DNA from 2 places in the Streptomyces sp. NPDC085932 genome. Region 1 is predicted to be linked to the other one. Evidence: riboswitches for the same ligand, from Rfam matches in the RefSeq annotation. Region 1 holds a riboswitch; the other holds the start of a gene.
What was found. A riboswitch is a leader RNA that binds a small molecule or an ion and turns the genes downstream of it on or off. The one in region 1 is predicted to bind thiamine pyrophosphate.
Positions count from the first base shown of each region.

Region 2: linked by a shared signal. The riboswitch ahead of thiO (glycine oxidase ThiO) and the one ahead of ACIGAQ_RS35780 (thiamine ABC transporter substrate binding subunit) in region 1 are both predicted to bind thiamine pyrophosphate.

Region 1 is NZ_JBITSJ010000009.1:203,894-208,110, reverse strand. Features, by position in the region: gene ACIGAQ_RS35785 (ABC transporter permease) at 1-819, opposite strand, end outside; gene ACIGAQ_RS35780 (thiamine ABC transporter substrate binding subunit) at 795-1,832, opposite strand; TPP riboswitch at 1,957-2,062, opposite strand; gene rlmN (23S rRNA (adenine(2503)-C(2))-methyltransferase RlmN) at 2,087-3,193, opposite strand; gene ACIGAQ_RS35770 (SRPBCC family protein) at 3,251-3,700, opposite strand; gene ACIGAQ_RS35765 (phosphatidate cytidylyltransferase) at 3,824-4,217, opposite strand, start outside.
Region 2 is NZ_JBITSJ010000002.1:1,102,713-1,106,929, forward strand. Features, by position in the region: gene pknB (Stk1 family PASTA domain-containing Ser/Thr kinase) at 1-199, opposite strand, end outside; gene ACIGAQ_RS14135 (thiazole synthase) at 285-1,082, opposite strand; gene thiS (sulfur carrier protein ThiS) at 1,085-1,285, opposite strand; gene thiO (glycine oxidase ThiO) at 1,282-2,451, opposite strand; TPP riboswitch at 2,449-2,560, opposite strand; gene ACIGAQ_RS14150 (FAD-dependent oxidoreductase) at 2,751-3,992, shown strand; gene ACIGAQ_RS14155 (Rv2175c family DNA-binding protein) at 4,080-4,217, shown strand, end outside.

The sequences.
Region 1 (4,217 bases):
CCGCCGTACCGTCCAGGCGTGCAGGGCGAGGATCGCGCCCACCGCGGCGAACTGGATCAACGTCAGCACGGCCGCCGTGGACAGGTCGAAGATCTCCGAGGTCTGCCGGTAGATCTCCACCTCCAGGGTGGAGAAGGTGGGCCCGCCGAGGATCTGGACGACGCCGAAGGAGGTGAAGGTGAACAGGAAGACCATGAGCGCGGCGGCGGCCACGGCCGGGGCGAGGGCCGGCAGGGTGACCTGCCGCCAGGCCCGGGCACGGGACGCGCCGAGCATCCGCGCGGCCTCCTCCTGCCTCGGGTCCAGCTGCGCCCACAGCCCGCCGACCGTCCGCACCACGACCGCGTAGTTGAAGAAGACGTGCGCGAGCAGGATCGCCCACACGGTGGTGTCGAGCCGGACGCCCCACAGCTCGTCGAGCAGACCCCCGCGCCCGAGGAGCGCCAGGAACGCCGTACCGACCACCACCGTGGGCAGGACGAACGGCACGGTGACGACCGCCCGCAGCACCTGTTTGCCCGGGAAGGCGAAGCGCGCGAAGACGTACGCGCCGGGGAGGGCGATCAGCAGGGTGAGCGCGGTGGAGACGAGCGCCTGCCAGGTGGTGAACCACAGCACGTGCCGCACGTCGGACTGCGCCAGCACCTCCCCGATCCGCCCGGGGTGCCAGACCCCGTCGGCCTTCAGACCGCGCGCCACGATCGCGGAGACCGGGTAGGCGAAGAAGACCGCGAAGAACGCGACGGGCACGGCCAGCAGACCGAGCCGCGCCGCCGCGCCCCGCGTCCGGCCGCTCACTTGAGGACGAGCGAGGTCCACGACTTGACCCACGGGTCACGACGCTCGGCGATCTTCGCCGGGTCCATGGTCTCCGGGGCCTTCGCCTGCGGCCCGTACTTCCCGAACTCCGGCGGCACCTGGGCGTCCTCCGTCACCGGGTAGACGAACATGTTGAGCGGCATGTCCTCCTGGAACCGCTTGCCGACCAGGAAGTCGAGCAGGGCCTTGCCGCCCTCGGCGTTCCGGGCGTTGCTCAGCAGCCCGGCGTACTCGACCTGCCGGAAGCAGGTGCCCTCGGCCACCCCGGTCGGGGCGGTGCTCGGCCTCGGGTCGGCGAAGACGACCTCGGCGGGCGGCGAGGAGGCGTACGACACGACGAGCGGCCGGTCGCCCTTGGCCTTCTTCCCGCCGGCCGAGCCGGAGAACTCCTCGTTGTAGGCCTGCTCCCAGCCGTCGACGACCTTCACGCCGTTGGCCTTGAGCTTCAGCCAGTAGCCCTCCCAGCCGTCGTCCCCGTACTTCGCGGCGGTGCCGAGCAGGAAGCCCAGACCCGGCGAGGACGAGGAGGCGTTCTCGGTGACCAGCAGGTTCTTGTACGCCGGCTTGACCAGGTCGTCGAAGCTGCGCGGCGGCTCCAGGTCACGGTCGGCGAAGTACTTCTTGTCGTAGTTGACGCAGATGTCGCCGGTGTCGACGGGCGTGACGCGGTGCCGCTTCTCATCGACCCGGTACTCGGGCTTGATCCGCTCCGATCCCTTCGCCTCGTACGGCTGGAACAGACCGTTGTCGAGGGCGCGGGACAGCAGGGTGTTGTCGACGCCGAAGAAGACGTCGCCCTGCGGGTTGTCCTTGGTGAGGATGGCCTTGTTGACGGCCTGCCCGGCGTCGCCGTCCTTCAGGACGCGGACCTTGTAGCCGGATTGCTTCTCGAAGGCGGCGATCACGTCCTTGGACGCGGCCCACGAGTCGTGGCTGACGAGGGTCACCGTCTTGGAGTCGCCGGACCCCTGACCGCCGTCGGACGACCCGCACGCGGCGAGCGTGCCGGCCATGCCCAGCCCGACGACCGCCGCCGTCAGGCGCTTCGCGTTGATGCCCACTGAATTCCTCCTGGGGTGACCAGGAGAAGACGCGGCCCCGCCCGGGACTTCCGAGGTCCCGGGCAGGGCGCAACAGCTCGAGTGATGACCGATCTCCCTACCCAGAATGACCTGGGCCAGGTTCGGAGGGTCTGCGGCCGGTGCCGCACTCTCAGCGCTGTGGCGCTCCCCTGTCGGAATATGCAGATGTTCTTACGGCGGTCAGACTACCGTTCGGTGGCCGCGAGCTGACCACACGCCCCGTCGATCTCCTGACCACGGGTGTCCCGGATCGTCACCGGCACACCATGCGCGGCGATGGCCTCGACGAACGCCTTCTCGTCCTCCGGCCGGGAGGCCGTCCACTTCGACCCGGGCGTCGGGTTCAGCGGGATGAGGTTGACGTGCACGGGCCTGCCCTTGAGCATCCGGCCGAGCCGGTCCCCACGCCAGGCCTGGTCGTTGATGTCCCGGATCAGCGCGTACTCGATGGACAGCCGGCGTCCGGACCTGGCGCTGTACTCGAAGCCGGCGTCCAGCACCTCGCGCACCTTCCACCGCGTGTTCACGGGCACGAGGGTGTCGCGCAGCTCGTCGTCCGGGGCGTGCAGCGAGATCGCGAGCCGGCACTTGAAGCCCTCGTCGGAGAACCGGTGGATGGCCGGGACGAGCCCGACCGTCGAGACGGTGATCCCGCGCTGCGAGAGCCCCAGTCCGTCCGGCTCGGGGTCGGTGAGCCGCCGGATGGCGCCGACGACCCGGTTGTAGTTCGCGAGGGGCTCGCCCATGCCCATGAACACGATGTTGCTGAGCCGCGCCGGGCCGCCGGGAACCTCACCGTCCCGCAGGGCGCGCATCCCGTCCACGATCTGGTGCACGATCTCGGCGGTGGACAGGTTCCGGTCCAGGCCCGCCTGGCCCGTCGCACAGAACGGGCAGTTCATCCCGCAGCCGGCCTGCGAGCTGATGCACATGGTCACCCGGTCCGGGTAGCGCATCAGCACGGACTCGACGAGCGTCCCGTCGAACAGCCGCCACAGCGTCTTGCGCGTGGTGCCCTGGTCGGTGGACAGATGCCGCACGACGGTCATCAGCTCGGGCAGCAGCGCCTCCCGCAGCCGGTCACGGGACCCGGCCGGGATGTCGGTCCACTGCTCCGGATCGTGCGCGTACCGCGCGAAGTAGTGCTGCGAGAGCTGCTTGGCGCGAAACGGCTTCTCCCCGACAGCGGCGACGGCCTCCTTGCGCTCGGCAGGAGTGAGATCGGCGAGATGCCGCGGCGGCTTCTTGGCTCCGCGCGGGGCGACGAAAGTGAGTTCTCCGGGCTTAGGCATGGCTGTACCAGTGTCGCAGATCAATTCAGGTGACCCGCGGCACCGGCCGAGCCGGGCCTAGCCGCCCGCGTGCTCCAGGCGGTCCTTGAGGAGCTGCTCGTTGCGTGGAAGTTCCTTGCGGACCTGGGGGCGGACGACCAGCGGGACCAGGACCTTGCCCATGCCGTGGCCCTCGAAGTCGACGGCGATCGTGACGTGGGAGCGGCGGCCCTCGTCGAACGGCTCGACCTCGCCGTGCACCCGGGCCCGGACCGGGCCGTCGACCCCGCGCATGCCCCAGCTGTGCGGCGGGTCGTACTCGGTGACCTCCATGGTCATCGGCAGCACCCGGCTGCCGATGTGCCGGGTGACGCGGACCCGGGTGCCGACACCGACGGGCCCGGGGTCGAGGCGCTCCGCGGACACGGCGCTGAGCTGCCACTCCGGCATTCTCTCGGTGTCCGTGACGTAGTCGTAGACGTCCTCGGGACGGCAGTCGACGTCGACGGTTTCCTTGATGGCGGACATGATGGCCTCCTCGGGGAGGTACCTCTGCATCGTCCCACCGGGGGCTGCCCGCGGCACTCCGAAACGACGGCGAGCCCCCGCCCGGGACCGGACGGGGGCTCGCCTGAGGTACGTCGGCCGCGCTCAGCCGGACCCGACGAAGAGGACCAGCAGCAGCCACACGACCGGGGCCGTCGGCAGCAGCGAGTCGAGCCGGTCCATGATGCCGCCGTGGCCCGGCAGCAGCGTGCCCATGTCCTTGATGCCGAGGTCCCGCTTGATCATGGACTCGCCGAGGTCGCCGAGCGTGGCACTGACCGCGACCGCGAGGCCGAGGACCAGCCCCTGCCACCACACGCCGTCGTCGATGAGGAACTGCATGCACAGCGCGCCCACGACCATGGCGAAGGAGACCGCACCGGCCAGGCCCTCGCGGGTCTTGCCGGGGCTGATGCGCGGCGCGAGCTTGGTCCGGCCGAAGCGCCAGCCGACGGCGTAGGCACCGGTGTCGCTGACGACGGTGAGGAGCAGGAAGGTG
Region 2 (4,217 bases), on a different contig from region 1:
CCTCGCGGATGAACCGCTCGACGAACGAGGCGTCGACCGCGAGGGAGGGGTGCATCACCTTGAGCGCGAGGACCCGGTCGAGGCGGGTGTCCACGGCCCGGTAGACCGTGGCCATCCCGCCGACCGCGATCCGCGCGTCGACGCGGTACCGGCCGTCGAGCACCTGCCCGACCAAGGGGTCCTGAAGGGTCGTGTCCACGCAGGGGAGTCTACGAGCCACGACCGACAGCCCCGTCCCCCCGGCGGATTCGGGGCGGGACTGCAGCCGTCCTGTGACGTGTCCCCTACTGGAAGGTTGGACGCTCGGGATCCAGCGCGGCCAGGCCCTCCGCCGGCGACGACGCCTGCGCGAAATGCCGCCGCGGGATCCGCCCCGCCCGGTGGGCCAGCCGCCCCGCCTCCACGGCATGCCGCATGGCGTCGGCCATCAGCACCGGCTCCTGCGCCCGGGTCACCGCCGAGGCGAGCATCACACCCGCGCACCCCAGCTCCATCGCCAGCGCCGCGTCCGAGGCCGTCCCGGCTCCCGCGTCCAGGATCACCGGCACGCGCGCGTGCTCGACGATCAGCTGGAAGTTGTGCGGGTTGCGGATGCCGAGCCCGGAGCCGATGGGCGAGCCGAGCGGCATGACCGCCGCGCAGCCCACGTCCTCCAGTCTGCGGGCCAGTACGGGGTCGTCGTTGGTGTACGGCAGCACCGTGAAACCGTCGTCGACCAGCGTCTCGGCCGCCTCCAGCAGCTCGATCGGGTCGGGCAGCAGCGTGCGCTCGTCGGCGATGACCTCCAGCTTGATCAGGTCGGTGCCGAGGGCCTCGCGCGCGAGCCGGGCCGTGAGGACGGCCTCGCCGGCGGTGAAGCAGCCCGCGGTGTTGGGCAGCACCCGGATGCCGAGCCGGTCGAGGACGGACAGCACCGAGCCGTGCACCGAGGGGTTCACGCGGCGCATCGCGACCGTCGTCAGCTCCGTGCCGGACGCCACCAGCGACCGCTCCAGCACGTCGAGGCTGGGCGCCCCGCCCGTGCCCATGATCAGACGGGAGGTGAGGGACAGGTCCCCGAGGACGAACGGATCGTCGGCCATGGTCAGCCTCCTTGGACGGCGGTCAGGACTTCCACGCGGTCTCCCTCGGAGAGGGGCGTGGAGGGCCACTGCGTGCGCGGGACGACGGTCTCGTTGAGGGCGGCGGCCACTCCCGAGGACGACGTGGTGAGCGACTTCACGACGGTGTCGAGAGCCGTGCCGGGCCGGACGTCCCGGGGCTGACCGTTGACGGAGATGTTCATGCGGGCTGCTCCGTGAGTGCGGTGGCGGTACTGAAGCGCCTGGGGGTGAAGGGGCGGGCCTCCTCGGGGAGTTCACCCGTGGTGAGGGCGTGCGCCAAGGCGTCGCCGGTCACCGGCGTGAGCAGCACGCCGTTGCGGTGGTGCCCGGTGGCCAGCAGCAGGCCGTCCAGGCCGGCCGGGCCGAGCAGGGGCGCGTTGTCGGGGGAGCCGGGGCGCAGTCCGGCACGGGTCTCGGTGAGCGGCAGCTCGGTGATCCCGGGGACCAGCTCGTGCGCGTCGCGCAGCAGCTCGTACACGCCACCCGCGGTCACGGTGGTGTCCCAGCCGAGCTCCTCGCTGGTCGCCCCGACGACCAGCTCCCCGCTCTCGCGCGGCACCAGGTAGACGTGGCTGCCGCGCACGACGGCGCGCACGGTCCGGTTCAGGAACGGCCCGTGCCGCCCCGGCATGGCCAGCCGCAGGACCTGCCCCTTCACGGGCCGTACGGGAGGCAGGACCTCCTGCGGGACCCCGGCCAGGCGGCCGCTCAGGCTGCCCCCGGCCAGGACGACCTGCCCGGCGGCCAGTCCGGTGCCGTCGGCCGTGACGGCACCGGTGGCCCGGTCCCCGGTCACGGTGAGCCGCTCGGCCCACACCCGGTGGAAGACCACCCCGGCCCGCTCGCACGCGGCGACCAGCGCCCCGGCCAGCCGCCGGGGGTCGATCTGGTGATCCCCGTCCACCCGCAGGCCCCCGCGCACGCCCGGCGCGAGCATCGGCTCCAGGCGCCGACACTCGCGCCCCGACAGCCACTGGGAGTCCAGCCCCGACTGCTGCTGCAGGGCGTGCAGCTCGCGCAGGTGGGCCCGGTCGTCGGCGTCCAGGGCCACGGCGAGGGTGCCGCAGCGGCGGTAGCCGAGGTCGTGGCCGGTCAGCTCGGTGAGCTCGGCCGCGAAGTCCGGGTAGCGCCGGGCGGAGGCGAGGTTCAGGCCGAGCAGGGTCTGCTCGCCGTAGTGCAGTTCCGTGACGGCGGCCAGCATCCCCGCCGCCACCTGCGCGGCACCGCCGCCCGGCTCGGGGTCCACCACCGCCGTGGCGAGTCCGCGCTGCGCGGCCCGCCAGGCCGTGACCAGCCCGATGATCCCGCCCCCGATGACGAGGACGTCTGAGGTTCGCGTACGCGACATGGGCGTCCAGCCCCTCCCTTCGCCGGCATGACCCGGATCAGGTTCGTACGGTCGGAGGCCGCCAGCCTCCCTCTCAGCCCGGTGCGTCCGGGCTCCCGCGAGTCTCTGCGGGGCCACCCTAGCGGGACCCCGCGGGGTGCGGTAAGGGAGCCTCCGTGCGGAACCGGCCACGGTGCCGTCGTACACCGGCCGTTTGCGGGTATCCGGAATGACGGACCCGGGCGGCGGGCCGGCGCTGTGGAGCAGGTCACGGCGCATGGGCACTGACTGACGAAACGTCAGTTGACTATGGTGATCAGGTGAGCGAGCAGACGCAGGACTCAGGGTCGTCCGCGCCGCGGCGCGTGGTCGTGGCGGGCGCGGGCATGGCCGGTGTGCAGACCGCGGTCGCGCTGCGGGAGCGGGGCTTCGCCGGCACGGTGCTGCTGATCGGCGCCGAGCCCCACCAGCCCTACGACCGGCCGCCGTTGTCCAAGGCCGTCCTGCTCGGCAAGTCCGAGGGCTCCGCCTTCGACGTCGACTTCGAGGCCCTCGGCATCGAACTGCGGCTCGGCTGCGAGGTGCTGGGCGTGCGCCCCGGCGATCACGCACTGGACACCGAGGACGGGCCCGTGCCCTACGACGTCCTGGTCGTGGCCACCGGCGCCGAACCGGTCCGGCTGCCCGGCGCGGAGGGCGTGCCCGGCGTGCACCTGCTGCGCACCCTGGACGACGCCGAGCGGCTGCGCCCGGTCCTCGCCCGCCAGCACGACATCGTGGTCGTCGGCGCGGGCTGGATCGGCGCGGAGTTCGCCACCGCCGCGCGCGAGGCGGGCTGTGCGGTGACCGTGGTGGAGGCCGCCGAACGGCCGCTCGCCGGGGCGCTGCCCGCCGAGGTCGCCGCCCCGATGGCCGGCTGGTACGGCGACGCGGGAGCGGTGCTGCGCACCCACGCGCGCGTGGAGCGCGTCGAGCCCGGCGCGGTCCTGCTCGACGACGGTGCGCGGCTGCCCGCGGGCGCGGTCGTGGTCGGCATCGGCGCCCGCCCGGCGACGGCCTGGCTCGCCGGTTCCGGGATCGAGCTCGGCGCCCACGGCGAGGTCGTGGCCGACGCGCACCTGCGCACGTCCGTGCCGGACGTGTACGCCGTCGGCGACTGCGCCTCCTTCCCGTCGGGGCGCTACGGCGAGCGGCTGCTGGTGCACCACTGGGACAACGCCCTCCAGGGCCCGCGCACCGTCGCCGCGAACATCGTCGGCCGGGCCACGGGCGAGACGCCGGCGGTCTACGACCCGGTCCCGTACTTCTGGTCCGAGCAGTTCGGCCGGTTCGTGCAGTACGCCGGGCACCACGCGGACGCCGACACGACCCTGTGGCGCGGCGACCCCTCCGGCCCGGCGTGGACGGTGTGCTGGCTGCGCGGCGAGCGGCTGGTCGCCCTGCTGGCGGTGGGCCGCCCCCGCGACCTGGCGCAGGGGCGCCGTCTGATCGAGTCGGGCACGGTGATGAACCCGGTGCTGCTGGCGGACCCGGCCCGGCCGATGAAGGCGGCGGTGGCCTAGCCGGGGCGGGCGTCCGCGCCCGGCGCGTCCGCCCGGGTGGACCGGGCCGACTTCCGACTGTCAGTGGCGGATGGCAGGCTGGTTTCCGTGACCGAGATTGACGCAAAGATCGATGCTCTCGTCCCTGCCTGGCTCACCCTCCCCGACATCGCCGAACAGTTCGGCGTCGAGGTGACGCGGGTGCGGCAGCTGGTCAAGGAGGGCCAGCTCATCGCCGTACGCCGC